Regions from separate parts of the Ureibacillus sp. FSL W8-0352 genome, predicted to be linked through region 2. Evidence: a T-box and tRNA genes for the amino acid it is inferred to sense, from the RefSeq annotation. Region 2 holds a T-box; the other holds one or more tRNA genes.
The links. The T-box of region 2 lies ahead of trpS (tryptophan--tRNA ligase). A T-box ahead of a tRNA ligase gene usually reads a tRNA of that ligase, here a tRNA-Trp.

Region 1: it has a tRNA-Trp gene. The T-box ahead of trpS (tryptophan--tRNA ligase) is inferred to sense a tRNA for this amino acid. The anticodon was not compared.

What each region holds. Positions count from the first base shown of each region.
Region 1 covers NZ_JBBOQT010000001.1:1,778,452-1,794,780, forward strand. Annotated here, with positions in the region: gene NST98_RS09060 (transposase) at 1-599, shown strand, start outside; partial or broken gene NST98_RS09065 (ATP-binding protein) at 677-1,117, shown strand; gene NST98_RS09070 (FusB/FusC family EF-G-binding protein) at 1,413-2,069, opposite strand; gene NST98_RS09075 (acyl-CoA dehydrogenase family protein) at 2,590-4,260, opposite strand; gene NST98_RS09080 (class I adenylate-forming enzyme family protein) at 4,257-5,762, opposite strand; gene NST98_RS09085 (MerR family transcriptional regulator) at 5,725-6,147, opposite strand; gene NST98_RS09090 (hypothetical protein) at 6,405-6,572, shown strand; gene istA (IS21 family transposase) at 6,674-8,191, shown strand; gene istB (IS21-like element helper ATPase IstB) at 8,179-8,898, shown strand; gene NST98_RS09105 (hypothetical protein) at 8,935-9,057, shown strand; gene NST98_RS09110 (ISL3 family transposase) at 9,059-9,937, shown strand; gene NST98_RS09115 (hypothetical protein) at 9,973-10,170, shown strand; gene tnpB (IS66 family insertion sequence element accessory protein TnpB) at 10,160-10,513, shown strand; gene tnpC (IS66 family transposase) at 10,562-12,136, shown strand; gene NST98_RS09130 (transposase) at 12,192-12,446, shown strand; tRNA gene NST98_RS09135 (tRNA-Leu) at 12,585-12,667, opposite strand; tRNA gene NST98_RS09140 (tRNA-Cys) at 12,718-12,791, opposite strand; tRNA gene NST98_RS09145 (tRNA-Gly) at 12,799-12,873, opposite strand; tRNA gene NST98_RS09150 (tRNA-Gln) at 12,879-12,953, opposite strand; tRNA gene NST98_RS09155 (tRNA-His) at 12,988-13,063, opposite strand; tRNA gene NST98_RS09160 (tRNA-His) at 13,090-13,165, opposite strand; tRNA gene NST98_RS09165 (tRNA-Trp) at 13,192-13,265, opposite strand; tRNA gene NST98_RS09170 (tRNA-Tyr) at 13,270-13,354, opposite strand; tRNA gene NST98_RS09175 (tRNA-Thr) at 13,363-13,438, opposite strand; tRNA gene NST98_RS09180 (tRNA-Phe) at 13,446-13,521, opposite strand; tRNA gene NST98_RS09185 (tRNA-Asp) at 13,530-13,605, opposite strand; tRNA gene NST98_RS09190 (tRNA-Met) at 13,610-13,686, opposite strand; tRNA gene NST98_RS09195 (tRNA-Val) at 13,707-13,782, opposite strand; tRNA gene NST98_RS09200 (tRNA-Glu) at 13,787-13,861, opposite strand; tRNA gene NST98_RS09205 (tRNA-Ser) at 13,875-13,967, opposite strand; tRNA gene NST98_RS09210 (tRNA-Asn) at 13,976-14,050, opposite strand; rRNA gene rrf (5S ribosomal RNA) at 14,065-14,180, opposite strand; rRNA gene NST98_RS09220 (23S ribosomal RNA) at 14,303-16,329, opposite strand, start outside.
Region 2 covers NZ_JBBOQT010000001.1:3,358,250-3,374,578, reverse strand. Annotated here, with positions in the region: gene NST98_RS16820 (ISL3 family transposase) at 1-824, shown strand, start outside; gene NST98_RS16815 (hypothetical protein) at 940-1,101, shown strand; gene pepF (oligoendopeptidase F) at 1,422-3,227, opposite strand; gene NST98_RS16805 (competence protein CoiA) at 3,273-4,409, opposite strand; gene mecA (adaptor protein MecA) at 4,549-5,193, opposite strand; gene spxA (transcriptional regulator SpxA) at 5,587-5,982, opposite strand; T-box leader at 6,421-6,633, shown strand; gene trpS (tryptophan--tRNA ligase) at 6,690-7,685, shown strand; gene fabF (beta-ketoacyl-ACP synthase II) at 7,952-9,190, opposite strand; gene NST98_RS16780 (beta-ketoacyl-ACP synthase III) at 9,258-10,196, opposite strand; gene NST98_RS16775 (DUF2929 family protein) at 10,387-10,587, shown strand; gene NST98_RS16770 (ATP-dependent Clp protease ATP-binding subunit) at 11,359-13,494, opposite strand; gene NST98_RS16765 (Crp/Fnr family transcriptional regulator) at 13,675-14,382, shown strand; gene NST98_RS16760 (hypothetical protein) at 14,479-14,622, opposite strand; gene NST98_RS16755 (IS4 family transposase) at 15,367-16,329, opposite strand, start outside.

The sequences.
Region 1 (16,329 bases), 1.6 Mb from region 2:
ATTTAAGTGATTGTAAAGCTGCGATTCCATTATTGAAAAAACTTCATCACTTAGGAAACGGTCAATTTACAATCGCTATATTTGATGCTGGTTATGATGTTGAACCTATTTACCGTCAAGCCGTATCACAGTCCATGCGAGTCGTGATTCCTTACAACGTTCGCCGAGAAGGAGAATATATAGGATTCGATGAACATTTTCGTCCAACCTGTGTGCGTGAACATAGTTACCAATATGACAGCTTTGACGCTAAGTACAATACATTAAAATTCACACGTCCAAAGGAATGTGCAACTTGCCCATTACGAGAAGACACCCTTTGCCAAAAAGTTTTCAAAATCAAATGTGATATAGATATCCGTAAATTTACCTATCCAGCACGTGGGACAGAACGATGGAAACAGCTTTATCAAGAACGTACAGCAGTCGAACGCGTTAACGCTTATTTAAAGGAATACTTTCAATTAAACAATGTCCGTCATCGTACAGGAAAGAAAGCAAAAATGCATTTCAATCTGGTGACGTTAATTTATAATACCTGCAAACTAGCAGTTGATCGAATCAATGCTTTATTACAGCAACAAAACCAAGTTGCATAATTAAAAAAAAACGAAGTTTTTAGTATAGGGGTACTCTATACTTCAGAAAAACTATGATTTATGAAATTGATTCAATTGGTTCACCAGGAACAGGGAAAACCCATATTGCGATTGGTCTAGGTATTGAAGCTTGTTTAGCTGGCTATAAAGTGTATTTTACAACAGTTGCCTCTCTTGTGAATCAATTAAAAGAGAGCCGTTCCGAAAGAACATTACGTTCATTTGAATTGAAATTTGAGAAATATGATTTAGTAATTATTGATGAACTTGGGTACATTTCATTTGATAAAGAAGGAGCTGAATTACTCTTTACTCACCTCTCTTTAAGAGCAGGACGAGCATCCACTATCGTTACAAGCAATTTATCATTTGAACGTTGGGAAGAAGTATTCCATGATCCAGTTTTAACAGCAGCGTTAACGGACAGACTGACCCATCGAGCCTATATGATCGATATGGTTGGCCCGTCTTATCGAATATTAGACACAAAAGAATGGTTAGAAAAAAATCAAGTTTAGTGGCTCAGTTTTTAATTAATAATTGGCTCAATTTTCACTTGCGAAATACACTCGATATGACCTTCGACAGAAAGAGCTTTGTTTTGTTACGCAAACTCACTCAATCATACCTAGCCTTATATGAGGTTCGTGTTCCTCGGACCGGTGTTTTGCCTCCAGCTTCCTTCAGATTCCGCGTCACCACGGACACCCTTGCTCTTGGCTAACCTCTACTTCTGTCTTCGGGGTTCGGGACTTACACCCTATAGTTCATGTACATGCCGGGCGCACAAAAACTGTGGGATTGAACCCACAGTTAATTTTTTAATATTTCAATGAAATAATTTAGTTTGTCTATTGAAGTGATATTTTCATTACATTTCTGACTATCTTTACAAATATAATTTCCTCTATTCGTATACGATTCTTTTCCACTTTTTACATTCGCCATAAACAAACCAATTTCTTCATACCTGTTACATAAAGAACATATCCCTTTGTTTGTTACCTTAAATGTTCCTTCAATACCCATTAATTTGCCTTTATATTCTACAATAAGAAACTTTCTTCCTAACCCAATATCGTTCCAACCAAAATATGAAATTTGCTTAAGATCTAATTCCTCAAGGGAAGGAACTCTTAATTTTTTAATTTTAGGAAAGAGTTTTCTTATAGTTTTATCTGTTAAATTCGTAAACGGAATAACAAATTGTTTTAATACCTCAAGAAAATGCTTAGCTTGAGCTTCCTCTTCTATTTCAATAATATAATTAAAGTATTCTATTTGTTCATTACTTAACTCAGGAAACAAGTTTAGAATCTTATCTAGGGAATTCAATTTTAAAGCATTAAGCGTTTCCTTATCTTTAATAGACGAATATGCTGAAATAATATTCTTTAGTTCGTATTTAATAAAATTATATTGGTCATTTCTAATAAAAGGTTCAAATTTTGTTACATTATAATTTTCCATTCCTGACAGCTCCTTAATTAATTTAATAAAGAAATTAACGTTATATGCAAAGCTGTTTCAGAAATGGGATAGACCATAGGCGATTTAATTACAATCCACCCATGCAAAGTATCGCCATTTCAACAACAGACTTCGCATGGGAAGTTCCAATTTCTGGCTGATAATTTATTTTATCTGCCATTAAATATCACCTCCAAACAATAATTGTATTATACAATATTTCGATGCTTCTATCGAATAAGAAGAAATAGAGAAATATCCACCACTTGAGATGTAAGATTTCTTTCTTTTATATATTGTGTAAAAAGTAGGATTGAAGGAGTAAATATAAAGTTGTAAGAGATAAAAATCTACTTTTAAATGCGTTTTGACATTTAATTTTTAACACCTACTTTCTTAGAATCCCGATGAATGATGATCAAAAAATCCTTATCGGAGTGACCCAATAAGGATTTTTCTAATTTACAATCACCGTATTTTTAACCATCCAAGATTGTCAAAACCAATAGATGTCATACACTTATACCACTTCATCAAAATATAAAACTGTTTTCATTGAATCTCCTAATTTTCGAAGCTTCCACGTATCTTCTAAATAGATTTCAGCTAGTTTTTCATATTTTTCACCGTACTGGCTTCCCCATTCAACAGCTACTATGCTTTCATACATCCATGCCAATTTCTGTGTGATGCCTTTCGCTTCAAATGTTTGCAGTGCATCATCTAAAGCAACAAACGTTTCTAATTCTTCCGCTATTTCTTCAAGTTTTTCCATAACAATTTGTTTTAAGTTAGATTCTTTCACTTTTTTCAAACGATTGTTTATTTCTTCTATAAATAACTCATGTGCGTTATTTTTCTTAAATAATCGTATTACTTCTAGGGCTAATATATTTGCCGTTCCTTCCCAAACAGTTAACACTTGAGCATCACGTAATAATCTTGGCGTGACAAAATCTTCAATATAACCATTTCCGCCATGAAGTTCAATCGCTTCATGGGCGAAACGAACAGCTTGTTCAGCAGTTTCTTTCTTCATTATTGCAATGTTCAATCGATTTAAAATGGTATCTCGCTCAGTTCCTTTACCGTTCGTTACCAAATCATATAATTGAATCAAGTCAAAGGTCGTTGCTACTTCCACGTGAAGTTTTGCAGCCATTTTTGATAAAGAATCTTGAATCATTGGATAATTTATTAATCTTTGACCGAAAGCCTCGCGATTGGATAGATAATATTTTGATTCTAGAAACGCTCTTCTCATGATTCCGACAGAAGCGACCGCATTACAAATTCTTGATAAATTTAATGCCTCAAGCATATAATAGATCCCTTTTTTCGGATCCCCGACCACATAGGCTATGGATCCGTCAAATTCTACTTCACCTGAAGGCACAGCGCGCACTCCCAATTTATCTTTCAACCTACGGATGCGCAAATTATTGAGTGAACCGCCTTCATTCCTCCAAGGGACAGCAAATAAAGTTAGACCTTTTGTACCTTTTGGAGCACCTGGCATGCGAGCCAATACCATTGCCACTCCACACATCCCCGCATTGGATGCAAAATATTTCTCTCCATATAATCGATAATGGGTACCGTCAAATCTTGCTTCAACCATATTTGCTCCAACATCTGATCCACCTTGTCGCTCCGTTAAAAAAGTTGCCCCTTCAAATAACTCTACTTCTCCAGTTGAACAAACGTGTGGTAAAAATTTTGCCTTCAACTCTTCATCTGCATAATGATCTAACAAATAAGCAGTCGCTAATGTCAACGTCACAGGACAATAAAATCCTGGCTCCGCATGGGATAAAAGATACCCTTGGGCAAAACTATAAACATAGTTCCCTTTTCTTCCGAGTTGTGGAATCTCTTTATGCACGTAACCTACAATTCCTGTATTGTAAGTTTGTTCAACTGTTTTTCTATATCCTTCATTGACCCAAATTTCAGATACTTCTTCTCCATATTTATCGTAACGGATGAGACGAGGTTCTCCTTCTCGATCCGTATGTTTAGCACGCTTATCAATTTCACCGCATACAAGTGACCCAAAATCTGTTAGTTCTCGCATTGCATAATCATAGAAGTCTTTATCAAGCATTTGCTTTAGTATTTTTTGTAGAGTTTCATCACTTGTAAAAAAGTTTGTCTCCTTCTCAGTAACCAAGTTTTGTAATACTTTCATTCCGTAATCGCCTGCACTTTCAATTGTTGTTTCAAGATTTTTCCTGAGGCATTTCGAGGGAGAGCTTCTACTTGTTCATAAATACGTGGGACTTTGTATTTCGCCAAATGACTAGATAAATACGCCTTTAATTCTTCGATATCAATTGATTTTTTCGCCGCAAACACAGCTTTCACCGTTTCTCCCCACTCTGGGTGTGGCACACCGATGACAGCCACTTCATGAATTCCCTCAAATTGTAAAATTCGATCTTCAATTTCTTTTGGATAAATATTAACGCCACCTGAAATAATCACATCTTTTTTCCGGTCAACAATCCAAATATAGCCATCTTCATCTACACGTGCTAAATCGCCAGATCTTAACCATTCACCGATAAAGGCTTGTTTTGTTGCTTCTTCATCGCGATAGTAACCGACCATATTTCCTTCTCCAAACAATACGATTTCTCCAATTTCATTAGCAAGGACGTCTTCTCCCATGTCATTCACTATTCGAATTTCTGTTCCAAATGCTGCTCGCTTTCCAATACTACCTGCTTTTTCTTTATGTTCATGGCCGAATAACAACGTCCCGCTTGGCCCCGCCTCTGTTAGACCATATACGCAAGTTAAGTTGTCTGTTCTAAATGCTTTTTGTAAATAACGCACCTCTTTTTCAGATAATGGTGCACCACCATAGACCCACCATTTCATTGATGATAAGTCTGCCGTTTGTAATCTCGGATGAGAAGCTGTAACTAAATAGGCAACAGGTGCTCCAAAAAAGTGAGTTGTTTTTTCTTTTTCGATTGTGTCGATGAATAAATCTGGCGTGAAAGTTGGAGTGAGTACATTTGTTGCTCCAACAAGTACTGCTGACATTAGGAATAAATGTAGTGGTGCTGAATGGGTTAGTGGCATCATTAACAACATACGACTTTCTGGTTTGACTTCCATTTCAATTGCAATCATGTGGGCAACCGCTAAAATGTTTCGATAGCTAAATAAAACTCCTTTAGGTTTTCCCGTAGTTCCCGATGTATAGAGGATAGTTGAATAATCATCTTCATTTAAAAGACATTGTATTGGGGTATTGGTAGCGTTTTCAATTAATTCGTCAAAATCATGCCAGCCTTCTTTTTTGGTCCCTGATTTAATTTTTAGATTGATATTTTCTATGTTTTCAACTGCTGCAAAGATCGCTTCATGGGCAATAATGGCTTTTGCTTGAGCATGTTCCGCTACGTATTCTACTTCCGATAAAGTGAATCTTGCATTGACTGGAACAACAATTGCTCCAATTCGTTGGATAGCAAAATAACTAACGACAAATTCCAATACATTTGGCATATAGATAATGACTTTATCTTCTTGTTTAATACCAAGATTGAGCAAAGCATGGCTAAAACGAGTAACGAGTTCGTCCAATTCTTTATAAGTCACCCGTCGCCCTTGACAAATCACCGCTTCGTTCATTGGATATTTACGGGCATTTCTTGCTAATAACATGGAACTGTTCATTTTTAGCATTTTCCCCCTTTAATTTCGCTAATTTTTCGCTAAATGTCGCATGCAACTCCACTAACTCTCTTTTCAATTGGATCAACTCTTGAATCTTTTCTTCAATTTCTTTGATTTTCTGTTCACCATACTCTACAGTTCTTTCTAGCTGCTGAATACCGGTACGGTCGCGATCAAAGAGCATGATCATCTCCTTTATTTCGTCAAGTGAAAAGCCATATCTTTTGCCCCTCATGATCAATTTTAATTTTGCAATTTCTTTTTTCGAAAAGGTGCGCAATTTTGAATGAGAACGGGTCGGCGAAAGCAATCCAATTTCTTCATAATATCTGAGTGTCCTAGGCGTAACATTGAATAGCTTTGCAACTTCTCTTATTGTTTTCATTCCACTCACCTCTTCGAATTTGTCTTATTATAACATTGACGTTAACGTAAACTTCAATAAGATATATGAATTTTTTGAATATTTTATAATCTATTATAGCTACTAGATTGGCAACAATCGAGTTGAAAAGTCTCTATAATATTTGGTGTTGGTGGATACAACCAGCACCATTTTTTTACACAAAAAAATGAGACATGTGACAAACTCTGGTAAAATGTAATCGACCAAAACCACATTTCCCAAAGGAGTTGTGTCACATGTCTCACCATCATTCTATACGAAACCTACTCAATATAAAAGACAAAAATATCACATTTGATGAAAATTTTTGTTCTACCGAAACGATCAAAAAAGTAAAAGCGAAAGTCTTTCATGGGACGTTAACGTGTTTATGGCAAACTAAAAATGTAACGTTTGGCAATTAATTTATGCAGGTCCTATAAAACAAAAAACCACTTGCCAACATTCCCCAAATACACTACCCTCCTAGTTGGACAAAACAGTTCAACGGGAGGTATTCAAGGAGATGTTAGCAGTGGCTGAAATTCATTATATCAGATATGAAGCAAACCAAAAAGGATGTTCCTATTCCGATATTGCCAAAAGAATGAATCGTGATCCAAGAACAGTGAAGAAGTATGCGGAAATGGAAGACTTCAATCCCTCAAAAGTTAAACAAACGAGAAAAGCGAAAGTGATGGATCCAGTGAAACCGATATTGGATCAATGGATTAAAGAGGACTTGACAAAGAAGAAAAAATATCGAAGAACTGCGAAACGAATGTATGAAATCTTAAAAGAAGAATATGGATTTACAGGTTCAGATCGTTCTGTTCGGCTCTATGTATCAAAAAGAAAACAAGAACTGCTCGAACAAAGTGAACCAGCTGCGTTACCTTTAGAATCGAAACCTGCAACGGCTCAAGTTGATTTTGGAGAAGCTCCTTTTCTCTATCAGGGGAAATACGTCGATTTTCCTTACCTGGTCGTTTCATTCCCTTACAGTAATGCGGCCTATGTGCAAGTCATGCCAGCTCAAAATCAAGAATGTTTCTTGGAAGGATTAAAACGAATCTTTCACTATATGGGAAGGGTTCCAAGGGTCATTCGTTTTGATAATCTCTCCCCTGCAGTAAAAACGATCTTGCCAAACGGAGAAAGAGAATTGACAGAGACATTTCAACGATTCGTTTTACATTATGGCTTTGAATGCGAGTTCTGCAACCCAGCCAGCGGAAATGAAAAAGGGAATGTCGAATCAAAGGTGAAATATATTCGAAACAATTTCTTTTTACCTGAACAAACAATCTATCAACTAGAAAGTTTTAATGAATCTTTATGGGAAAAATGTGAGAAGGACTGGAATCGTCCGCATTATGAGAAGGAGCGACTCATCGCTGAATTATTTGAAGAAGAACAAGCGTTATTTCTTCAATTGCCAGCCAAAGAATTTGAATGTGTCCGATATGAGCAGGTCACGGCTGATAAGTACGGTTTCATCCATTTAGAAAACAATTTATATTCCACGTCTCCCCGTTTTGCCAAACAAAAGGTTTTGGCAAAGATCTCTTATCATGAGATTGCCATTTTAACAGAAGAGCATGAGCTGATTATCAAGCACGAGCGTTTATATGGCACAAAACAAAAATCAATGAAATGGCAACCATATCTTACGTTAATGGCCAAAAGGCCAAATGCATTAAAATATACGGATTTCTATGAAAAGATGCCGGAAGAATGGAAAAATTATTTTTCCAATTGTACCGTTCAAGAAAAGAAGGAAGCATTACAACTACTAGCTGTTTTACTAAAAGAACATGATTTCGAAGTTTCGACACAGGCTTTGAGGATTGCCTCCCAGTATGGTCATCCGAAAGTAGAATCGATTAAACAGGTATTTTATCAATTAATCAATGGAAGAGGTATACGAGAGCCAATTCAACCGAAAAAACACGTTCCAGATATGCCGGAAGCCATCCGAGGAGTAAGGCATTATGACCGCCTATTCGAATCCCAAGGAGATGTGGCATCATGGAACAAATGATTAAGGAATATGCCAAAAGACTAAAATTAAGCTGGATTCCAGCCAATTACCATACCATCCATGCGGAAACAAATGAGGAATTTTTACTGAAGCTGTTTGAACGAGAAGTGCAGCATCGAGATGAGAGAAGGATAAATTTACTACTAAAACAGGCGACATTGCCGAAAATTCCAAATAAACCTTATGATTGGCGGGAGATTCAACTAGCCCCAGGCATCACAAAAGATTATATTTTAGAAGGTGAGTTTACGAAAAATCAGGAAAACCTTATCTTCTATGGCGGAGTGGGAACCGGTAAAACATTCCTTTCCACTCTCATCGCCCTCAATTTGATGAAAAAACAAGGAAAAAGAGTGAAGTTCTATACGGCCGCCTCCATTGTCAATGCTTTATTGGAGGCCAATGAAAAAGGTGAACTTGGTAAATTTCTCAATCAAATCGAAAAGTTGGATCTCTTGATTCTTGATGAATTGGGCTATATTCCATTGCATAAACAGGGGGCAGAGTTATTATTTCAAGTTATTTCCATGTGTTATGAAACCAAAAGCATCATTGTGACAACCAATTTACCATTTAGCCAATGGAATAATGTCTTTGGCGATCCCATTTTAACAGAGGCCGTCATTGATCGGCTGATTCATCATTCTCATTTAATCATCTTCAATGGTGAAAGTCACCGATACAAAGACTCAATCTCTCAACGTTAACCATGGAATTTGGCAAGTGTATGTATGCATTTTTAATTGCCATTTCATACAATTTCTACTTGCCAAAAACAGTTAACGTATCAACCAAAAGCTTGTTATGCTTGTGGACATGTCTTTGATGATCAAATCATTAAACACGGTTTAAACGTCTCTCATTAAAATGCCTAGTGTTTCAGGTTTTCATACCTACTTAAAATTGTGTAAACAGCGTTATTTCTGTAAACATTGTCATTCCACGTTTACTTTAAAAACGAGCGTCGTGGCCAAAAACTGTTGTATTTCCAACAATACAAAAGTATCGATTGCTTTAAACGCCAAAGATAAAATATCCGAAAAAGATATTGCGATGAAACATCATGTTTCTCATGCCACCGTCAGTCGTGTCATTGACAGCTTTTATAGCTACTATCAACCAAATGTTCACTACCTTCCACAGCATTTGTGTTTTGACGAGTTTAAATCAGTGAAATCCGCAGCTGGAGCGATGTCCTTTATTTTCTGCGACTCTGAAACGGGGGAGATTGTGGATATCGTGGAGGACCGAAGATTATCTGTCCTCAAAGAGTATTTCTTACGGTATTCCAAGAAGGCGAGAAATGCGGTAAAAACGATTGTCATCGATATGTATAGCCCTTATATTTCCTTAATCCAAGAAGTTTTCCCTAAAGCGGAAATCATACTCGACAAATTCCATATCCTCCAACTATTTAGCAGAGCTTTAAACAAAACGCGCATCAACGTCATGAATCGGGATAAAAAGAATTACAATAAATTAAAAAAATACTGGAAGCTCCTTCTGAAAGATCAAACAAAACTTGATTATAAGAACTATACATATCATCGTTGCTTTAAAAAGCATATGTGTGAGGTGGAGATTCTCCACTATCTCATTGATTTAGATTCTGAATTAAAAGCTTCCTATGAGTTATATCAATACGTGCAACATTGCATCAAAACCAAAGACTTTGAGCTATTGAAGAAAACCCAGCGTAAGCCCGAATTCAAACGACGCATATCAATCGATCGTACCTCCCTGTAAGATAGAGTTATCGATTACAGAGGAGGTGTTTTTGTTTGGCAGTTGAAAAATTAAATATCGTCCCTGTCAATTTGGAATCCGATTCTGATTCAACTTCACCCTCAACGAGTCGTGGTCCTCTCAAACCTGTATGCGTTATTCAAGCAACAAATTTTAAAATCTCCTTTTACCCCGGTGTAAAACCTCACATCATTCAAACGGTCATCAAGGAGTTGAATAGCAGTGATTCATGATTTTACTAAGTGTAAAAATATCTATATCATTTGTGGTCGTACGGATATGAGAAAAGGAATTGATGGTCTTGCCACCTTAATTCAGGATTCTTTCGAACTGGATCCATATAGCAACGCCATTTTCTTATTTTGTGGACGGAAGAAAGACCGCTATAAATGTTTGTATTTTGATGGAGATGGCTTCGCCATGTTATACAAACGAATCGATAACGGCAAACTCCAATGGCCCAGAAATGAAAATGAGGTTCGAAATTTGACTCAACAGGAGCTTCGATGGTTACTCGAAGGGCTCTCGATTCAACAACCTAAAGCCATCCAAAAATCGAAAAAAGGTGTCTTCTAAATACCGATTCATGATATAATCAACTCTATATAGAATCAGTACGGAAAAGTGGTGGATGTTGTGAACAATGATTCATACGAAAAGTTAATTCAGTCATTAGAAGAGCAACTAGCTCATGCCAATCAAAAAAATGATGAATTGTTGAAACAAATTGAATTATTGTCACAACAAGTTCGTTATTTAACTAAACGGCTTTATGGCTCAAAATCTGAAAAATCAAAGTATCAAGCTCCAGACGGACAGTATTCTTTGTTTGATGACGACTCTTTTTTTAATGAACCTGAGCACACAGGAGAAAAAAGCACGGACACTGTGACATACACAGTTGTTCGTAAACGACATAACAAGAAAAAACGAAATGATTCTTTTATGGATGGTTTAGAAATTGAAGAAATTCATCATCATCCAGAAAACTTACAATGCGAGTGTTGTCAATCACCTATGACAGAGATTGGCAGCACGATTGTACGAGAAGAAGCAAAATTCATACCAGCTACTATGAAGCGTGTTCAGCATATTGAACACGCTTATGAGTGCAGGTCTTGTAAAAAAGATTCGAATAAAGACTCACAAATCAAACGTGGAAAAGCACCGCAACCTGCCATTCTGCGAAGTATCGCAGGACCAACGGTCTTAGCAAAACTCATCTATGATAAATTTATTCTTTATTTACCCTTATATAGGCAGGTAAAGGAATGGCATCGTTATGGTTTACTAACCAATGATAAGAACCTATCCAACTGGGTGATTCGCACGGCAGAAGATTGGCTTCTTCCATTATATAATCGAATGAAAGAAACCCTCATGAAAAAATCAATTCTTCATGTCGATGAAACCTATGCCCAAGTATTGAACCGCTCAGATGGAAAGCCAGCTCAATCTAAAGCTTACAACTGGGTGTTCCGTAGCGTAGGATCTCAAGGTCCAGCAATTGTTCTGTTCCATAGTGCTTTATCCCGAAGTCGGGAAATTTTGACTGACTTTATGAAAGGCTTTAAAGGGACGATTATCTGCGATGGATATTCTGCATACCATGATGTGCCAAATATTCATTTTGCCAACTGCTGGGCTCATGTTCGTCGATACTGGTTAAAAGCCGAAAGTAAAAATGGACGGATTGGTGTCGATTATTGTGATCGACTTTACCGCCTAGAACGGAAATTTAAGAAACTTCGGCCGAGCGAACGGAGAAAAGCTAGACAAAAAGAGTCCAAACCTATCGTTGAGGCATTTTTCAAATGGATTGACGAATCTCCTTTCTATGGGAAGAATGCCCTTGCCAAAGCTGCGGAATATACATTGAAGCACGCCGAAGGTTTAAAAGCTTTTCTGTATGATGGACGCATTGAAATGGACAACAACCCAGCTGAAAATGCGATTCGGCCGAATGTCATTGGACGAAAAAACTGGCTGTTTTCCGTGAGTGAATCGGGAGCCGATGCAAACGCCATCTGTTTAAGCTTGGCTGAAACGGCAAAAGCTAATGGAATTGATTTTTATCAATACTTAGTGAAAGTATTGTCGGAACTCCCAAGTTTACCAATCCATCAACAGCCAGAAATATTAGATCGCTATTTGCCATGGTCGAAAACAATTTGTGAATCATGTGCAATGGCAAAATAGCCCTTAATCCGAAAAAATATTGGATTGAAGGGCTATTCGTCGTGCGTACCAGAGGGTGCGCATTTTTTTATTTATCTCACATATTTCGGGCTTACAACCCAGCTATATGAAAACCGCCATCAAGACAATCAACAAATACATCAATTACGTCGAGAATACGCTAAAGTACGATTATAATAACGGCATTTTAGAGGGGATTCATAACAAAATCAAAGTGATTAAACGCATTTCTTTCGGTTATCGATCCTTCTATCACTTTAGAAACCGAATATTCATTACCCAAAACTTAGCGAAAATAAAAACAGCTTAGGGGAACCTCGAATTTCCCCTAAGCCATCCGATTACATATTACCAAATAATGTCGCTAAAATTTATTCACCAACACCATTTGACAAAGAACCCATTATTACTGAAGGCTTTGATGATATAAGGTTTCCTTGAATCCTAATGCCGATGGTGGGAGTCGAACCCACACTCCTTTTGGGAACACGATTTTGAGTCGTGCGCGTCTGCCAATTCCGCCACATCGGCATAATAAAAAAGAGAAAAAAATAAATCGGTTAAACCGATATTTATTTATTTGGAGGCGGCTACCGGATTCGAACCGGTGATAAGGGTGTTGCAGACCCGTGCCTTACCGCTTGGCTAAGCCGCCAAATTACTGGAGCGGAAGACGGGGTTCGAACCCGCGACCCCCACCTTGGCAAGGTGGTGTTCTACCACTGAACTACTTCCGCATGAATGGCTGGGGTACCAGGATTCGAACCTGGGCATGACGGAATCAAAATCCGTTGCCTTACCACTTGGCTATACCCCAATAATATTATATAAACAACTTATATTCTATTTTATGGGGCGGCTGATGGGAATCGAACCCACGTATGTCGGATCCACAATCCGATGCGTTAACCACTTCGCCACAGCCGCCAAAAGCAGGTATATTAAAATATGTATGGGGCGACTGATGGGAATCGAACCCACGTATGTCGGATCCACAATCCGATGCGTTAACCACTTCGCCACAGTCGCCAAAATATCTTGGTGAAAATTAAAAATGGCAGGGGCAGTAGGAATCGAACCCACACCAAAGGTTTTGGAGACCTCTATTCTACCGTTAAACTATGCCCCTGTAATGGTGGAGGGGGGCGGATTCGAACCGCCGAACCCAAAGGGAACGGATTTACAGTCCGTCGCGTTTAGCCACTTCGCTACCCCTCCGGAAAGTATGGTGCCGGCGAAAGGAATCGAACCCTCAACCTACTGATTACAAGTCAGTTGCTCTGCCAATTGAGCTACACCGGCATATTTATGGTGGGTCGGGACGGAATCGAACCGCCGACACTTTGATCTTCAGTCAAATGCTCTACCAACTGAGCTACCGACCCACTTTTTATGGCGGTCCCGACGGGACTCGAACCCGCGATCTCCTGCGTGACAGGCAGGCATGTTAACCGCTACACCACGGGACCACTTTGGTTGCGGGGACAGGATTTGAACCTGCGACCTCCGGGTTATGAGCCCGACGAGCTACCAGACTGCTCTACCCCGCGATAATGTTAATTGTTTTTTATGGTGGAGGATGACGGGATCGAACCGCCGACCCCCTGCTTGTAAGGCAGGTGCTCTCCCAGCTGAGCTAATCCTCCGAATTGGTGACCCCTACGGGATTCGAACCCGTGTTACCGCCGTGAAAGGGCGGTGTCTTAACCACTTGACCAAGGGGCCAATCTCTTAATTATGGCGGAGAGTAAGGGATTTGAACCCTTGAGACAGGTTATCCCCGTCTACACGATTTCCAATCGTGCTCCTTCAGCCTCTCGGACAACTCTCCAAGAAGAATGGCTCCGAAGGTAGGATTCGAACCTACGACCAACCGGTTAACAGCCGGTTGCTCTACCACTGAGCTACTTCGGAATGATTTTATATAAGCCTAGCAACGTCCTACTCTCACAAGGGGAAGCCCCCTACTACCATCGGCGCTAAAGAGCTTAACTTCCGTGTTCGGTATGGGAACGGGTGTGACCTCTTTGCTATCGCCACTAGGCTTGATTCCTTACCGAAAGACAAGTATTATTATATCATATTCTATACTTTTTTCAAGTATTTTTTATATTTTTTAATTACGAGAGGTTGTTCTCTCAAAACTGGATAACGACATTGAAATGATTGGTTAAGTCCTCGATCGATTAGTATCCGTCAGCTCCACACGTCACCGTGCTTCCACCTCGGACCTATCTACCTCATCGTCTTTGAGGGATCTTACTTGCTTATGCAATGGGAAATCTCATCTTGAGGGGGGCTTCATGCTTAGATGCTTTCAGCACTTATCCCGTCCACACATAGCTACCCAGCGGTGCCTTTGGCAAGACAACTGGTACACCAGCGGTGTGTCCATCCCGGTCCTCTCGTACTAAGGACAGCTCCTCTCAAATTTCCTACGCCCACGACGGATAGGGACCGAACTGTCTCACGACGTTCTGAACCCAGCTCGCGTACCGCTTTAATGGGCGAACAGCCCAACCCTTGGGACCGACTACAGCCCCAGGATGCGATGAGCCGACATCGAGGTGCCAAACCTCCCCGTCGATGTGGACTCTTGGGGGAGATAAGCCTGTTATCCCCGGGGTAGCTTTTATCCGTTGAGCGATGGCCCTTCCATGCGGAACCACCGGATCACTAAGCCCGTCTTTCGACCCTGCTCGACTTGTAGGTCTCGCAGTCAAGCTCCCTTATGCCTTTACACTCTGCGAATGATTTCCAACCATTCTGAGGGAACCTTTGGGCGCCTCCGTTACCTTTTAGGAGGCGACCGCCCCAGTCAAACTGTCCACCTGACACTGTCTCCCAAGCCGATCAGGCTTGCGGGTTAGAATTTCAGTACAACCAGGGTAGTATCCCAAGGGCGCCTCCAGGGAAGCTGGCGCTCCCCCTTCTACGGCTCCTACCTATCCTGTACAAGTTGCACCGAAATTCAATATCAGGTTACAGTAAAGCTCCACGGGGTCTTTCCGTCCTGTCGCGGGTAACCTGCATCTTCACAGGTACTATAATTTCACCGAGTCTCTCGTTGAGACAGTGCCCAGATCGTTACGCCTTTCGTGCGGGTCGGAACTTACCCGACAAGGAATTTCGCTACCTTAGGACCGTTATAGTTACGGCCGCCGTTTACTGGGGCTTCAATTCGGAGCTTCGCTTGCGCTAACTCCTCCTCTTAACCTTCCAGCACCGGGCAGGCGTCAGCCCCTATACTTCACCTTACGGTTTTGCAGAGACCTGTGTTTTTGCTAAACAGTCGCCTGGGCCTATTCACTGCGGCTCATCAGGGCTTGCACCCCAATGAGCACCCCTTCTCCCGAAGTTACGGGGTCATTTTGCCGAGTTCCTTAACGAGAGTTCTCTCGCTCACCTTAGGATTCTCTCCTCGACTACCTGTGTCGGTTTGCGGTACGGGCACCTCCCGCCTCGCTAGAGGCTTTTCTTGGCAGTGTGAAATCAGGAACTTCGCGCGTAACGCGCTCCCCATCACAGCTCAGCGTATTAGGAAGCGGATTTGCCTACTTCCACGCCTTGCTGCTTGGACACGCTCGACCAACGGCGTGCATTCCCTATCCTCCTGCGTCCCCCCATCACTCAAACGGCGGGGAGGTGGTACAGGAATATCAACCTGTTGTCCATCGTCTACGCCTTTCGGCCTCGACTTAGGTCCCGACTAACCCTGAGCGGACGAGCCTTCCTCAGGAAACCTTAGTCATTCGGTGGATGGGATTCTCACCCATCTTTCGCTACTCATACCGGCATTCTCACTTCTAAGCGCTCCACCAGTCCTTCCGGTCTGACTTCGACGCACTTAGAACGCTCTCCTACCACTCGTGCAACGCACGAATCCACAGCTTCGGTGAATCGTTTAGCCCCGATACATTTTCGGCGCAGCGTCACTCGACCAGTGAGCTATTACGCACTCTTTAAATGATGGCTGCTTCTAAGCCAACATCCTGGTTGTCTAAGCAACGCCACATCCTTTTCCACTTAACGATTACTTTGGGACCTTAGCTGGTGGTCTGGGCTGTTTCCCTTTTGACCACGGATCTTATCACTCGTAGTCTGACTCCCGTGTATAAATAGCTGGCATTCGGAGTTTGTCTGAATTCGGTAACCCGAGGTGGGCCCCTAGTCCAAACAGTGCTCTACCTCCA
Region 2 (16,329 bases):
ATAGCTACTATCAACCAAATGTTCACTACCTTCCAAAGCATTTGTGTTTTGATGAGTTTAAATCAGTGAAATCCGCAGCTGGAGCGATGTCCTTTATTTTCTGCGACTCTGAAACGGGGGAGATTGTGGATATCGTGGAGGACCGGAGATTACATGTCCTCAAAGAGTATTTCTTACGGTATTCCAAGAAGGCGAGAGATGCGGTAAAAACGATTGTCATCGATATGTACAGCCCTTATATTTCCTTAATCCACGAAGTTTTCCCTAAAGCGGAAATCGTACTCGACAAATTCCATATCCTCCAACTATTTAGCAGAGCTTTAAACAAAACGCGCATCAACGTCATGAATCGGGATAAAAAGAATTACAATAAATTAAAAAAATACTGGAAGCTCCTTCTGAAAGATCAAACAAAACTTGATTATAAGAACTATAAATATCATCGTTGCTTTAAAAAGCATATGTGTGAGGTGGAGATTCTCCACTATCTCATTGATTTAGATTCTGAATTAAAAGCGTCCTATGAGTTATATCAATACGTGCAACATTGCATAAAAATCAAAGACTTTGAGCTCCTAAAGAAAACATTAGAGAATAAACAAAATATCGTTTCCAGCTATATGAAAACCGCCATCAAGACAATCAACAAATACATCAATTACGTCGAGAATACGCTAAAGTACGATTATAATAACGGCATTTTAGAGGGGATTAATAACAAAATCAAAGTGATTAAACGCATTTCTTTCGGTTATCGATCCTTCTATCACTTTAGAAACCGAATATTCATTACCCAAAACTTAGCGAAAATAAAAACAGCTTAGGGGAACCTCGAATTTCCCCTAAGCCATCCGATTACACATTACCAAATAATGTCACTAAAATTTATTCACCAACACCATTTGACAAAGAACCTTTTTTGTTTTTTTAACCAAAGCTATGTTATTAAAAGAGAAAGATTTATTACAGGTCTTTTGGTGCGAATGTATCATTGATGAGAATAAAGTAAAAGAGGCATTTGCTGCAGCAAATGCCTCCTTACACAAAGGGGATGGGAGAAATGTTCACGTTCAAACAAAGGGGTGTATGTTTGATATGTGATTTATTTCACGTTTTTAATTTATCATGGAATAATAATTTGTGCAATAAAGTTTAATGGAATTTCACAAATTCGACATAATGTAAACACTTTCATGAAACTTGCAAAAATTATTGAAAAATTAGGAACAATCAAGATAGTAAAAGCTATATATTTACTTCAAAAAACGTTCACATTCTCTAAATAAAATCGTCAAAAAAAATTATACATTAAAAACTTTTATTTCAAGAAAAAAAGCTTCAAAAGAGATTTTATTAACTCTTTTGAAGCTTTTTTACTTATTTTATTGTGTAGTTTACCGTATGAGTTATACAGTATTTCACTATTGCAATAACAGTGATTCTAATTCATTGAGTTTTTCTTCAAATACTTTGCAAGCTTGAGCGATTGGTTCTCTTGATTCCATATCTACACCAGCTTTTCGCAATACTTCAATTGGGAAATCAGAACATCCCGCTTTTAAGAAGTTGTTAATATAGCGATCTACTGCAGGACGTCCTTCTTCTAAAATTTGACGGCTTAAAGCAACTGCTGCACTTTGTCCTGTTGCATATTGATATACATAGTAATTGTAATAGAAGTGTGGTATTCTCGCCCATTCTAAGCCAATTTCTTCATCTACCGTCATTTCATCGCCAAAATATTGTTTATTTAAATCATAATAAATTTCTGTAAGATGTTCAGCAGTAAGCGCCTCACCATTTCGATCCATTTCATGAATCATATGTTCAAATTCAGCAAACATTGTTTGGCGATAAACCGTACTTCTGAAACTATCGAGCCAATGATTGAGTAAGTAAACTTTCACTTGTTTATCTTCCGTCGTTTTTAATAAATAATCGAATAAAAGCTCCTCGTTACATGTAGAAGCTACTTCCGCCACGAAAATGGAGTAATCCGCATAAGGATACGGTTGATTTTTCCGAGTATAGTAACTATGCATACTATGTCCAAATTCATGGGCTAACGTAAATAAATTATCAATATTATTTTGCCAGTTCATTAATACGTACGGATTCGTGCCGTATGTCCCTGAAGAATATGCTCCGCTTCGTTTTCCTTTATTCTCCATTACATCTACCCAGCGGCTATTTAATCCTTCTTGGACGATAGTTTGATATTCTTCCCCTAATGGAGCAAAGCTTTTCACCATAATATCTTTTGCTTTTTCATAAGGCATATCCATTTTCACTTTTTTCACAAGAGGTACGAATAAATCATACATGTGCAATTCATCCACATCGAGCACTTTTTTACGCAATGATACATAGCGGTGAAGTGCTGGTAAGTATTCGTGGATCGTTTCAATTAATTGATCATAGACCTTTCCAGGTATATGGTTACCTGCTAATGCGCGATGACGAGCAGAATCGTAGTTCCGGATTCTTGCATAAACATTATGTGATTTTACGTTGCCTGCTAATGTGGAAGCAAAAGTATTAATATACTTGCCGTACGTATCATACATCGCTTTAAAAGCATTTTTTCTTACTTCACGATCTTCACTTTCTAAAAATGTGATGTAGTTTCCATGAGTCAGTTGTACTTCTTCGCCATCTTCATTCTTGATAGTTGGAAACTCTAAATCTGCATTATTCAAAGCGCTGAAAGTAGTACCCGGAGAGCTTGTCACTTCTGAAAATTGTGCTAATATAGCTTCTTTATCGGCCGATAATACATGTGGACGCTGTAAATTTAATTCTTTAAACATTTGCTCATATAGACGCAACGGTTCGTATTCTTCTAAATATTGTTGTATTTGTTCTTCCGATAAAGTTAAAATTTCAGGAGTTAAGAAAGACCATGCCGCATTAATCTTTGCTCCTAGAGAACGTGCACGGCTTTCCATCCCTTGATATTTGCTTTTCGTCGTATCTTCATCGTGTTTCAAATGACTATATACGTATAATTTCCCGAAGCGCTCAGAAATTTTGTCGCTAAATTGCAATGTTTCATATAAACTTTTTGCGCTTTCTGTTGCTTTCCCTTTATACTTTTCTGCTTCTGAAATTAATTGCTCAATCTGTTTAAATTCTTCCTCCCATGCCTCGTCTGAAGGGAAAATTGTTGATAAATCCCAAGTCAATTCGACAGGCACTTCATCACGTGTTAATAATTTTTTTGCCATGTCAATGCCCCCGTAATGATAAATTTTTTTCACAATCCTATTTTCTCAATATTTTCCTCTTGTTGCAAGAAATTGCCTATATAGCAATTCCTCTAATTGTTCTTTTTTCACTGTGCTCATCATATCTTCCACAGACAAATCTTTGAGAAGTTCTACATATCGATTAACAACTTGAATAGCCTCACTCGTACATACCCGCTTTGACCATCGTAAAAAGTCAATTATTACTTTTTGATTGATTGCATGTACCTTAATTCCCAATAAATAAATAAAATACATTAGTTCAGTTTGCCATTCTATTGCACATACATGAAATGCTTCATTTCCGCAAATAGGAATTCCTAAAAATATTGGAAATTGATAAAGGTCTATTCGCAGCTCATAAACACTTCTCAAAAATAAATCATTTACACCTTTTCGGCTAAATAATACCCTTGATTTTAAAAATTGATTGATAAAATTACGGTATGCATTTAATACATTGGAAAATTCCTTTTCTGTAAAAGGCCTCGGTATATAAAATGGGAATTTTTGTTTTAATAGTGGGAGAGGACTAATTTTTGATAAATAACTAATTCCCTTTAAATGAATGAGGTTAGATATATACAAAAATTGCTTTGTATTTGGATTATATGTCATTAAATATTTTGCTTTCTTTTCGCTAGTAATAAATTGTTGGAGTTGATGAGGAAGGGTAATTTTTTGTAAGCCATTTCCTTTTATTTTTGGAACAGGAGTCAATGGAATCCAAATAGGTTGGATATTTTTTTGATTGTAACCGTTATTTCGCTCAAGAAATCGTTCATGCTTTATTGGACTACATTGGAATTCAATGGCATACTGATATCCATTTAAATTTATTAGCAGATCTGGCTTTTGCTTTAGTTCCGCTATATAAGGCTCTAGCAATACGGGGACTTGAAGATATCGAAAAAGTTGAAACAGCTGTTCTTTTCCTTGGAGATGTTGTATTGTTTCACCTTCAGAAAAATAAGACTCGCAATGACTTATTGAAATGTGAGCAAAGTGAGGCACTTTAACGGTTCCAATTTTCAATTGGAGTTTTTCACCGCATTGTGGGCAATAGAATTGTCTTTCTTCTCTAAGGCGTTTTAATGTTGTATGAGGAATTGTGGAATCAATCACAAATCGTTCTTGATTTTCTGTAATTGCTACAAGCACAAAACCCCCCCTTTTCACACCATTTTATGGTAGAATTTTAGGATTGACAAGAGCATACAAAAAGATATATTTTTCAAGGGGGAGATTAACTGAAATTCAAAATATTAACATAAAAAAAAGTGCCTACACCTAGGCACATTTAATTAAAGTAATGAACAATTGTTTCCAAGCAATCTTCTTCCATGATCGCTGTACCGTACTCTTTTAAACGATATATTGTCATTTTTGAACTTGTTAAATATTCATTTAAAATCGAGCGTATATTTTGACGAGTTGCACTATCATTCACACCAGCAAAATTGATGGCAATATAGTAATAATTTTCATATTTATATAAAGAAGTGTGCAAGCCGTACTCCACTAATCGATTTGCTACTGGAATAATTTCGTCGATATCCTTGAATTTATATAATGACATGTTCGCAATTCCTTCATGATTTAACACATCATCATCTTCGAAGGGATTGAACGGGTCTTTATGGTTAACTGTAGCTTCATGATGTTCATCAAAATTAGAGAACAGAGAGCTTGGATCTGAATCATTTACATTGGCACGTGTGACGATTACTTCTAAACCTTGTTCTGAAGCATTCACGTGTATCCAAATTGGGCCATCTAAATCGAAATATTCTTCTGTGTTAATTTCACCAATCATATCCCAAAATAACTCTTCGCCTTTTGCTCTGTTATACCATATTTCTTCACGGCTATAACCGCGATCCTCAATATCACGATATGTGATAAAGAGCTTTATTGTATTTTCATTTACGCGTTCGATGTCCATGAGACTTCAACTCCCTTCACAGTCATTGGTTGAAAAACCGAAAGCGTGTACTTAGTATGTTTGAATCGGAGTAAAATACACCCCAATTCTTTAGTGCCTTTCCCCTTTACTTCCTTTGGTATACAGAACAAAACGCTTAATGAATATTTATGTTTCATTCTATGATTCTATTGTATGATGAACTAATAGAAAATGAAAAGGAAAAACACCCTTCAAATAAAATTATTTGAATTATTCAAAATTGTAGATGACAATATCAATTAAATCAAGTATTAAGTGAAAAAAGGATGAATTTTCTTTATGAAGGAATTCATAATAAAAATGCAATAAAAAAAGCGTAAACAAGTCAAACAAACGTTGACTGAATTTACACTTTTTCACTACATTATATGATTAATTGACCATTTTTTGGGCTTCCATTAATTGATAAGCACGTACTTTTCGAGGTAAAAATCGACGGATTTCATCTTCATTGTAACCAACTTGCAGACGCTTCTCATCTAAAATAATTGGTCTTCGGAGTAATCCTGGATGCTCTTGGATTAATTCATATAATTTTTGTAAAGGTAAACTTTCCACATCAACGTTTAACTTTTGGAATACTTTAGAGCGTGTAGAAATAATTTCGTCAGTTCCATCCTCTGTCATTCGTAATATTTCTTTAATTTCACTAATTGTTAGCGGTTCTGAAAAAATATTTCGTTCTCTATATGGAATATCATGTTGCTCTAGCCAAGCTTTCGCTTTTCTACATGATGTACAACTAGGTGATGTAAATAATGTTACAATCATTGTTACACTTCCCTTCTATATATAAATCAAAGGCATCTATGCTTTATTATTAATTTAGAATTAATATCATTTTAAATTCTGTATCAATTATACAACATTCTTTTCCTTTTGAATATAGGATAATTGAAAAATTCACATATTCATATAATAAATTTAAAAAAAACATTCGTGAATCTTAGCTTTTTTCACAATTAACATAAAATTTCCTACTAAAGTTGTATTTTCTTCCCTCCTTTATCTTCCAATTTATTTTCTCAATTAGATCGATAACGGCAATCAAGAGTTTCTATATTTAGTGATAAAATTTCCTTACATTTTCCTACTACAATACTACCCAAATCTTTTTCATCTCATTCCAAAATGAAAAATTTTTCACGTTTGATTTTTCCTTTGAATTACTTTATAATTCACTCATAATTTACCGAATATATACATTGAACAACGATGACGAAGAGTAGTACATTTGATTTCTGCGTTTAGAGAGTCTGTGGTAGGTGCAAACAGATCGCAGAGCAAATGGAATGGACTTTCGAGTTGGCTTTACGAAAGTGAGTAGTAAAGCTCGTACGCTTCACGTTACGAAGAATCGAGAGCGGCCTTTTAAGGCAAACTGGGTGGTACCGCGGATATACATCATTCGTCCCAATACAATTTGTATTGGTCGTTTGATGTTTTTTTATGGATAAAAATAGGAGGTAGTGTTAATGAAGACTATTTTTTCAGGAGTACAACCAACTGGAGTTATTACATTGGGGAACTATATCGGAGCGTTTATGCAATTCCCTGCACTTCAAGATGAAGGAAATGCAATTTACTGTATAGTAGACCAACATGCCATTACCGTTCCACAAGATCCAAAAGAATTGCGACAAAACATTCGCATCCTTGCTGCTACATATCTTGCAACGGGCATTGATCCGAAAAAAGCAACGTTATTTATTCAATCGGAAGTACCTGCTCATACAAAAGCTGGCTGGATGTTACAATGTATTTCATCCATTGGTGAGCTCGAAAGAATGACTCAATTTAAAGATAAATCAGCAAAAGAAGGAAAAGAATTCGTTTCTGTTGGTCTATTAACTTATCCACCGTTAATGGCTGCTGATATCCTATTATATAATACGGATATCGTTCCTGTTGGAGAAGACCAAAAACAACATATTGAATTGACTCGTGATTTGGCAGAACGATTCAATAAACGATATGGTGAGGTATTTAAAATTCCAGAAATTCAATTACCAAAAGCAGGAGCTCGCATTAAGTCATTGCAAGACCCTACGAAAAAAATGAGCAAGTCCGACCCAAATACAAAAGCGACAATTCGCTTATTAGATACACCTAAAGAAATCATGAAAAAAATTAAATCAGCCGTTACAGATTCAGATGGTGTTGTCGCTTTCGACGAAGAAAAGAAACCAGGTATCTCCAACTTACTTACAATTGAAGCAGCAGTAACAAATAAATCCATTGATGAGGTTGTAAAAAAATATGAAGGCCTTGGATACGGTGCCTTTAAGGAAGGGGTTGCTACTTGCTTAATTGAACATTTAACGCCAATTCAAGAACGATTCAACGAACTTATCGATTCAGAAGAATTAGATAACATCTTAGATGAAGGTGCAGAAAAAGCCAATGCCATTGCAAACGAAACCGTTAAGAAAATGGAAATCGCGATGGGAATAGGTCGAATATTACGATAAATAATATTACTAATGATATGATCATTAAATACAATTCAGGAGAACCTAAAATATAAAAAAAGACTGCGCGCCAAGAATAACCAAGCGTCCGATAGTTTAAGTATAAAAGAAGATTGCTTACCGAAATAACGCAAATGCCATAGCTGAATAAAAACAACATAAATCGAAATATCAAGCCACCATCCTTTACTACTCTTATTATTCATCAAATTAAGTAAAAATGCGTTTAGCTTTAAGCTAAACGCATTTTACTTATCGACAATTTTTTATTCTTCTATTTTTTTGAATACAAGGCTTGCATTATGTCCACCAAATCCTAAGGAATTGCTCATAGCATATTGAATATCTGCTTTACGAGCTTCATTTGGTACATAATCAAGGTCACACTCAGGATCTGGATTATGCAAGTTAATTGTAGGTGGTAAAATTCCTTCTTTTAATGCTAATGCTGTAAAGATTGCTTCAATACCACCCGCTGCACCAAGCAAGTGACCTGTCATGGATTTTGTTGAACTCATAGCTAATTTATATGCATGGTCTCCAAAGACAGTTTTGACAGCCATTGTTTCATATAAGTCATTGTATGGTGTACTTGTTCCATGAGCATTGATATATCCTATTTCTGTAGGATCAATACCCGCATCTTCAATAGCTTGCTGGATAGCGCGGGCAGCACCTTCACCATTTGGCGCTGGAGCTGTAATATGATAAGCATCACCAGTTGCACCGTATCCAACGATTTCCGCATAAATTTTTGCACCGCGAGCTTTTGCATGTTCATACTCTTCTAATACAAGAATACCTGCACCTTCACCCATAACAAATCCATCGCGTTCTTTATCGAATGGACGGGATGCCGTAGCTGGATCTGTGTTTAGCGAAAGCGCAGTGCTTGAACAGAATCCAGCAACAGCCATTTTTACGATTGGAGCTTCCGTTCCTCCCGTAATCATGACATCTGCATCGCCGCGCTGAATCACTTTAAAAGCATCGCCAATAGAGTTTGTTCCAGAAGCACATGCAGTTACAGTACAAGCATTTGGACCTTTTGCTCCTAAATAAATCGAAACTTGCCCACTTGCCATATCTGGAATCATCATTGGAACGAAAAATGGACTTACTCGGCGGGCACCACGTTTTTGGAACACTTCAAATTGTTGTTCATACGTTTCCATCCCACCGATTCCAGAACCAATCCAAACACCAACGCGGTTAGCATTTTCTTCATTAATTACTAAATCTGCATCTTTTACTGCCATCAATGCAGAAGCAAGCGCGTAATGAGTGAAACGGTCCATCTTTCTTGCTTCTTTTCGATCAATATATTGTTCAATATCAAAATCTTTTACTTCAGCAGCAACTTTAGCTGGGAATAATTCTGCATCGACTCTTGTTAACGGCCCAATGCCGGATTTCCCTTCTTTAATTGCTGACCAGGTTTCATCTACTGTATTACCTAGTGGTGTAACAGCACCTATACCGGTAATCACTACTCTCCTTTTCATGTATCTCTAGTACCCCCTTAGGATTTACTATACTTATAAATTACTATAACTGGAATATGAAAATCTATTATTTTCCCCATTTTATTACGGCGCCGCCCCAAGTGAGTCCTCCACCAAATCCAACTAAAACGACTATATCATCATCTTTAATTTTTCCTTCATCAAGTTCATCTTTTAAAGCAAGACCGATTGAAGAAGATGATGTGTTACCGTATTTATGGATGCGTTTTGATAGTTTATCTTCATCTAGCTCTAATCTTTCTCTTGCTGCTTCCATAATGCGAATGTTTGCTTGATGCGGAACTAAGAAGTCAACATCTTCTTTTGATAATCCAGCCTTTTCAATAACGGATAATGCTGTTGCCCCCATTTGACGCACAGCAAATTTAAATACTTCACGTCCGTTCATATAGATGAAATCTTCGTCGTTCATATTCAAATATTTTCCGCCAGTTCCATCTGCACCTAATTCAAATGCTAAAATTCCTCTGCCCTCTGATACTTTACCAACAACTGCAGCGCTTGCTCCATCACCAAATAGTACAGCAGTATTCCGATCTTTCCAATCCGTAATTTTTGATAATTTTTCTGCACCAACAACTAAAACGTAATCATAACTGTTGCTTTCCACATACAATTTCGCTGTTGCAAGGGCATAAATAAAACCAGAGCAGGCAGCTGAAATGTCCATTGCAGCTGCATTGCTAGCTCCTAATCGTTCTTGCAATTGACAAGCAACACTTGGAAAAGCACGGTCCGGAGTAACGGTTGCTACTAAAATCAATCCAATTTGTTCAGGTGAAATCCCACAGTTTTCAAGAGCTTCTTTTGCCGCTTCATATGCCATATCTGAGGAATCTTCATCTTCACGAGCAATTCTTCTTTCTTGAATTCCTGTACGCGTACGAATCCATTCATCATTTGTATCTAAAATTTTCTCTAAATCAAAATTCGTTACAATCTTTTCAGGAACATATTTTCCTAATCCTAGTATTCCTGCATTCATGGTATTTAACCCCCAATTTAATACTTGCGATTAGTAGTTGGTCTTAATTATAGACCATAATAATGAAATTCACAACAGAAAAATTTGTTTGTACGAAAAGTTTATTGTTCATTTTTGTCGTACTATGTTATGATTATTAAGATGAGCAAAGTATATACTAGTAATTAAAGTTCGATAGAGGTGAAACGAAATGCAATATATTATGTCATTCATTTGGGGAATTTTGTTAATTTCTATGTTAAGCTACGTAGTTGGTTCTATTTTAGGAATTACAGTTTTTGACTTTGTTACAACTTTAGTAGTTGCTGTTATTTTCACAGTTCTCGTTTGGGTTGTAGCTGCGATCATTCCTAGCGAATCTCCAAAAGAACTTAAAGCAGATCAACAATAATCTATTCAACAGCTTTGACAAGCACAAAAAAATTAACGAATGGGACTCCTAACTTTCCCATTCGTTTTTTATTTTTCTAACTATTAATTTATGCAATTATCGGTATAGGTATTCGCTTGAACATAATAGCCAAGGAATAGATAAACAGGTGGATACTTCCAAGATTTGAGAATATTAGTCAATATCGAACTCATAATAGTCAACCTGAAGTGGATATTAGACATTCTATGGAACTTATTAGTCAAACAATCAAAATGAGAGGCTGCGATTTACTTTATTAGTCAAAATCGAACTGATAATAGTCAACTTGGGGAAGATATTAGTCATTCTTTGGAACTTATTAGCCAAGCAAACAAAATGGGGGGACAGAGATTTACTTTATTAGTCAAAATTGAACTGATATTAGTCAACCTAAGGAAGATATTAGTCAATCTGTGGAATTTATTAGCCAAGCAAACAAAATGGGAGAACTGTGATTTGCTTTATTAGTCAAAATCGAACTGATATTAGTCAACCTCAGGAAGATATTAGTCAAACTTAAGAACTTATTAGCCAAGCAAATAAAATGAGGGAACTATGATTTGCTTTATTAACCAACTCGAACTGATATTAGTCAACCTGAGGAAGATATTAGTCAAACTTAAGAACTTATTAGCCAAACAATCAAAATGAGAAGCTTAGATTTGCTTTATTAATCAAAATCCATTTTATTTTCGCCTATTTTAAAAAAACGGCTGAGCAAAAAGAGCTCTAGCCGTTTTCACACGTACTTTATTCACCTTTTGCTACTACTAATTGACCTTCTAGTAATGAAACCCTCATCATCTCGCCTGGAAAAATTTCTCCCTTTAACAACTCTCTTGCCACAGCCGTTTCAACATGTCGTTGCACAAATCGTTTTAATGGTCTTGCACCAAATTGTGGGTCAATACCGTTTTCTACAACCCAATTTACCACTTCATCATCCACGATTAGCGTAATTTCATTTTCAGCTACTCGTTGTTGCAATTGTTTAATGTATTTCCAGGCGATTGTAGTAAAGTGTTCATCCGTCAATGCATGGAATAAAATAATATCGTCTATCCGGTTTAACAATTCTGGCTTGAAATGTTTTCGAAGTTCTCTCATTACAACATTTTCAACCTCTTCGTCAACATGAGAGCCTGCTTCCAATAAATACTGAGAACCTATATTGGATGTCATAATGATAACCGTATTCGTAAAGTTTACAAGACGCCCTTGGCTATCCGTAATCCGACCATCATCTAAAATTTGAAGCAAAATATTCGCCACATCTGGATGGGCTTTTTCAATTTCATCTAATAAAATAACAGAATATGGATTGCGACGTACCGCTTCTGTCAATTGTCCGCCCTCTTCATAGCCAACATACCCTGGAGGTGCACCAACTAATCGTGATACACTATGTTTTTCCATATATTCGCTCATATCAATGCGAATAAAATGATCTTCTGAATCAAATAATTGTGCGGCCAATGCTTTTGCAAGCTCCGTTTTCCCTACTCCAGTTGGACCAAGGAAAATGAAGGAACCGATTGGACGGTAAGGATCTTTAATGCCAGCACGTGCACGCCATACAGCTTCTGTTACGAGTTTCACCGCTTCATCTTGACCAACGACTCTTTCATGGAGAGTATCTTTTAAACGCAATAATTTTTCCCGTTCACCTTCCACTAATTTTGTAACTGGAATTCCAGTCCATCGAGAAACAATTGTTGCAATTTCTTCTGCTGTAACTTCTTCTCTTAAAATCCGATTTTCTGAAGCATTGGCTAAAGTTTTTTCTAATTGTTTGATTTCTTTTTCCACAGCAGGAATTTTTCCGTATTGGAGTTCCGCCAATTTATTCAAATCTTGCCTGCTCTGTGCATCTTCAAACTGACGGCGGTACTCATCCAATAATGCCCTTTTTGTTTGCAGTTGCTCCAAACCTTCTTTTTCGAATTGCCATTTCTTTTTTAATTCTTTTTGTCCATCTTTTAGTTGTTGTAATTCTATTCTAAGGGCTTCTAAACGTTTTTTACTCGCCTCGTCCTTTTCTTTCATTAACGCCTGCTCTTCTATTTCCAGTTGCATCACGCGGCGAGTCACATCATCCAATTCTTGGGGCATGGAATCGATTTCTGTACGAATCATTGCGCAAGCTTCATCAATTAAATCAATGGCTTTGTCCGGTAAAAAGCGATCTGTAATATAGCGATTTGAAAGTTGAGAAGCAGCTATTATCGCACGGTCATGAATTCTTACTCCGTGATGCAATTCAAAACGTTCTTTTAAGCCCCTCAATATCGAAATCGTATCTTCAACAGATGGTTCTCTCACCATCACTTGTTGGAATCTTCGTTCTAAAGCTGGATCTTTTTCAATATATTTACGATATTCATCTAACGTAGTCGCCCCGATACAATGAAGCTCACCACGAGCAAGCATTGGCTTTAAAATATTCCCAGCATCCATTGAACCTTCTGCTCTACCTGCACCAACAATCGTATGAATCTCATCAATAAATAAAATAATGCGTCCATCTGATTCTCGAATTTCTTTTAATACGCTTTTTAAACGTTCCTCGAATTGACCACGGAAACTAGCTCCAGCAATCAATGAACTCATATCCAATTCCCAAAGAATGCAATCTTTCAATCCTTCTGGCACATCTTTACGAACAATTCGTTGAGCCAGCCCTTCAACGATTGCGGTTTTCCCAACGCCAGGTTCTCCAATTAACACTGGATTATTTTTCGTTTTTCTGGATAAAATACGAATCACATTTCGAATTTCCTCGTCGCGACCAATAACAGGATCAATTTTCCCTTTTTTTACTTCTTCATTTAAATTGCGACCAAATTTTTCTAATGCACTACGATTATCTTCCTGTTGTAATTGCATCCAATCACCTCTTACGTTTGACCTTCTTTGACTAACTTGATTATAAGATTACGATTATGGAAATGCAAAAAATATCTCCAAAATTATTCAAAAAAACAGCAGATTAATGTGGTATTATATATATAGGTTTAAATGTGTGTCGTTGAATGGAACCGACAAATTAACATCATTATTAAGGATGTGATGAATAGCATGGTCTTAGTCGATATGGTTCCTATGAATTTTAATTCGCTATTTGCAGAACATGGTCTGTTATTGAAAATAGATAAAGGAAATCAAATCTTCCAGGAAGGTGAAAATGCAGAAGAACTTTATCTTATTAAAAAAGGCGCTGTACAATTAAGCAAAGAAACAGAAAGCGGTAAAGAATTGACGCTAAGAATTTGCGGTCCTAACTCCATGATCGGTGAATGTTCTGTTTTTGGTCCTCCTATCAATCATACAATGACTGCTAAAGCAATGATGAATACTGAACTTTTGTCCATGAAAAAAGATTCATTAGAAATGCTTTTAACTGAGCAACCGACATTAATGATTGAATATATTAAATGGCTACAAAATGAACATCTGAAAACCCAAAGTATTTTACGGGATTTAGTGATGCACGGTAAAAAAGGGGCTCTTTACTCAACCCTCATTCGACTTGCCAATACTTACGGCAAATTGAATGAAAACAACGATCTTTACATTGATTTCAATTTAACGAATTCGGATCTTGCCAATCTTTGCTCCACAAGTCGAGAAATGGTGAATCGTATGCTGAATGATCTAAAAAAACAAGGAGTTATTTCATTTGATAAAAGCATCATTACCATTCACAATTTAGAGTATTTGAAGAAAGAAATATGTTGCGAAAACTGTCCGCTATCCGTTTGCCGCATTGATTGAACATGGAGGCTGGGACAAAAGAATCGAGTAGGAGGGAGCAATTAACTCCCGTCCTCTCACACCACCGTACGTACGGTTCCGTATACGGCGGTTCAATTAAGATGATTGACGCAAGTCTTTATAACTTCCGTGAATAGCTGTTCTCTTTATGCCAGTGGTCACTCCACCCTCCAAGAGGTCTCCCACGGGATTCACCGCTTCCTTCCTCAAGTGAGGTACTACGTTTTCTGTGTTCATCATGACTCACTGAATGCCAAGGGCTATTCTCTCTTAATTGTTCGGTCCTTCTTAGTAGTTCTAAACCAACTAATACTATGACCTCTGCTGACTTCTGACGGTTCAGCTACTTATCACTAAGTAGGTTATGAAGCGTACTTCACATATCCGCCAGACCTCCCCGGGTAAGAATGTAATCTTTCCTTCCATCTATCTGCTTCATTTACTCTGTACCACCTTTGGCAGAAAGGACTTTGTTTTGTTTAGCAAACTCATCCAATGATACCTAGCCTTATATGAAGTTCGTGTTCCTCAGACCGGAAGTTTGCCGCTCGCTTCCTTCAGATTCCGCGTCACCACGGACACCCTTGCGTTAAGCTAACTGTTACTTCTGCCTTCACAGTTCGGGACTTACACCCTATAGATTACACCCATGCCAGGCGCACTAAAAAAACACCATTTTCTCACGGGAGAAAATGGTGTTTTTTTGATAATTGAAGAAAATTTGATTTCCGTTCCGGGGACGCTTTCCGCGGGCCCGGCTCGAGCCCAATGTCAGAAACTTATACAACCAATAATTTACAGTTAGTAGGCAACCATCTGGTTGTCTACTTTTAAAAATACTATTCAACCTACAAAGTGTTGATAATTTTCTAAAATCGGCTAAAAAAGGCAATAGGATGCCCGGGGCTTAAATTTTTATTTTTTTAAGCCCCTAATTTATTTACATTTAATAAACAAATAGGTTATATTTATCCTATGTATTGTTTATAGACACCTTTTTTGGTTTAGGGGATACTTTGTTGAGGACAGACCATTCCTTCGTGGGTAGCTTCTCCCAAACCGAATAGGTGTCTTATTTCTTATAATCACTTTCATGATTTTTGTAAACATTCTCTCTCTTTTGATTGGACAATCTTCTAATAATAAGTGAACCATCCTATCTTTTAATTTTCCTATTAAGATATTTGTGTTTACTTGATAATCATGTTTTCGTCTTTTTTTCTTACTCTCCTCATTAATTGTTTCATTGGCATCATTTCTCAATAAACTGACCATATTCGATAAATATATTGATGCATAGAAATCTTGTTCAATTGCGATTTTCGAACTACCCGTGAAATTTTCTATTTCGATTTTATTTTTCACATCATTATATTCTGTTTCAATTCCCCAGCGTTTAAAATAAAGAGATTTAAACTCAGAGATATCAAACTCTTCCTCGGTTAAATTTGTGACAAGTATTTCTTCCGTGCCAGAATCCAGTGGGAATCTAACTACACGAGCAGTAATCACTTGTTTCCTATGTATTATATGAATGTTTTGATCAGCATCTTTCGCTTCGACAATTTCCTTTATCGTATTTTTTTGACATCGCATCACATATTTGATACCAAGGGCATCTAAATAGGCAATAAAATCTCTCGATGGATACCCTCGATCAAATAAAAAAAGATCATTTTTTAATCCAATTTGTACGAGTTCTTCAATCATATCCTTTGCACTATCTCGCTCAGCTACCTTATATGGATTGATTCTAGAAGTAATAATGATTCCATTCTCAAGATCGTAAATACAAGAGGCACTAGCTCTTGCATAACTTGTCTTATGATTTTTTCCATACCCAAAATAATTTCGAAGCTCCTCAGTATCAGGGATTTGGAGCACACTTCCATCGATTGCGCAAAGTCTAAATCCACGATAAGTTTTAAAGGAATTTTCTTCATAATA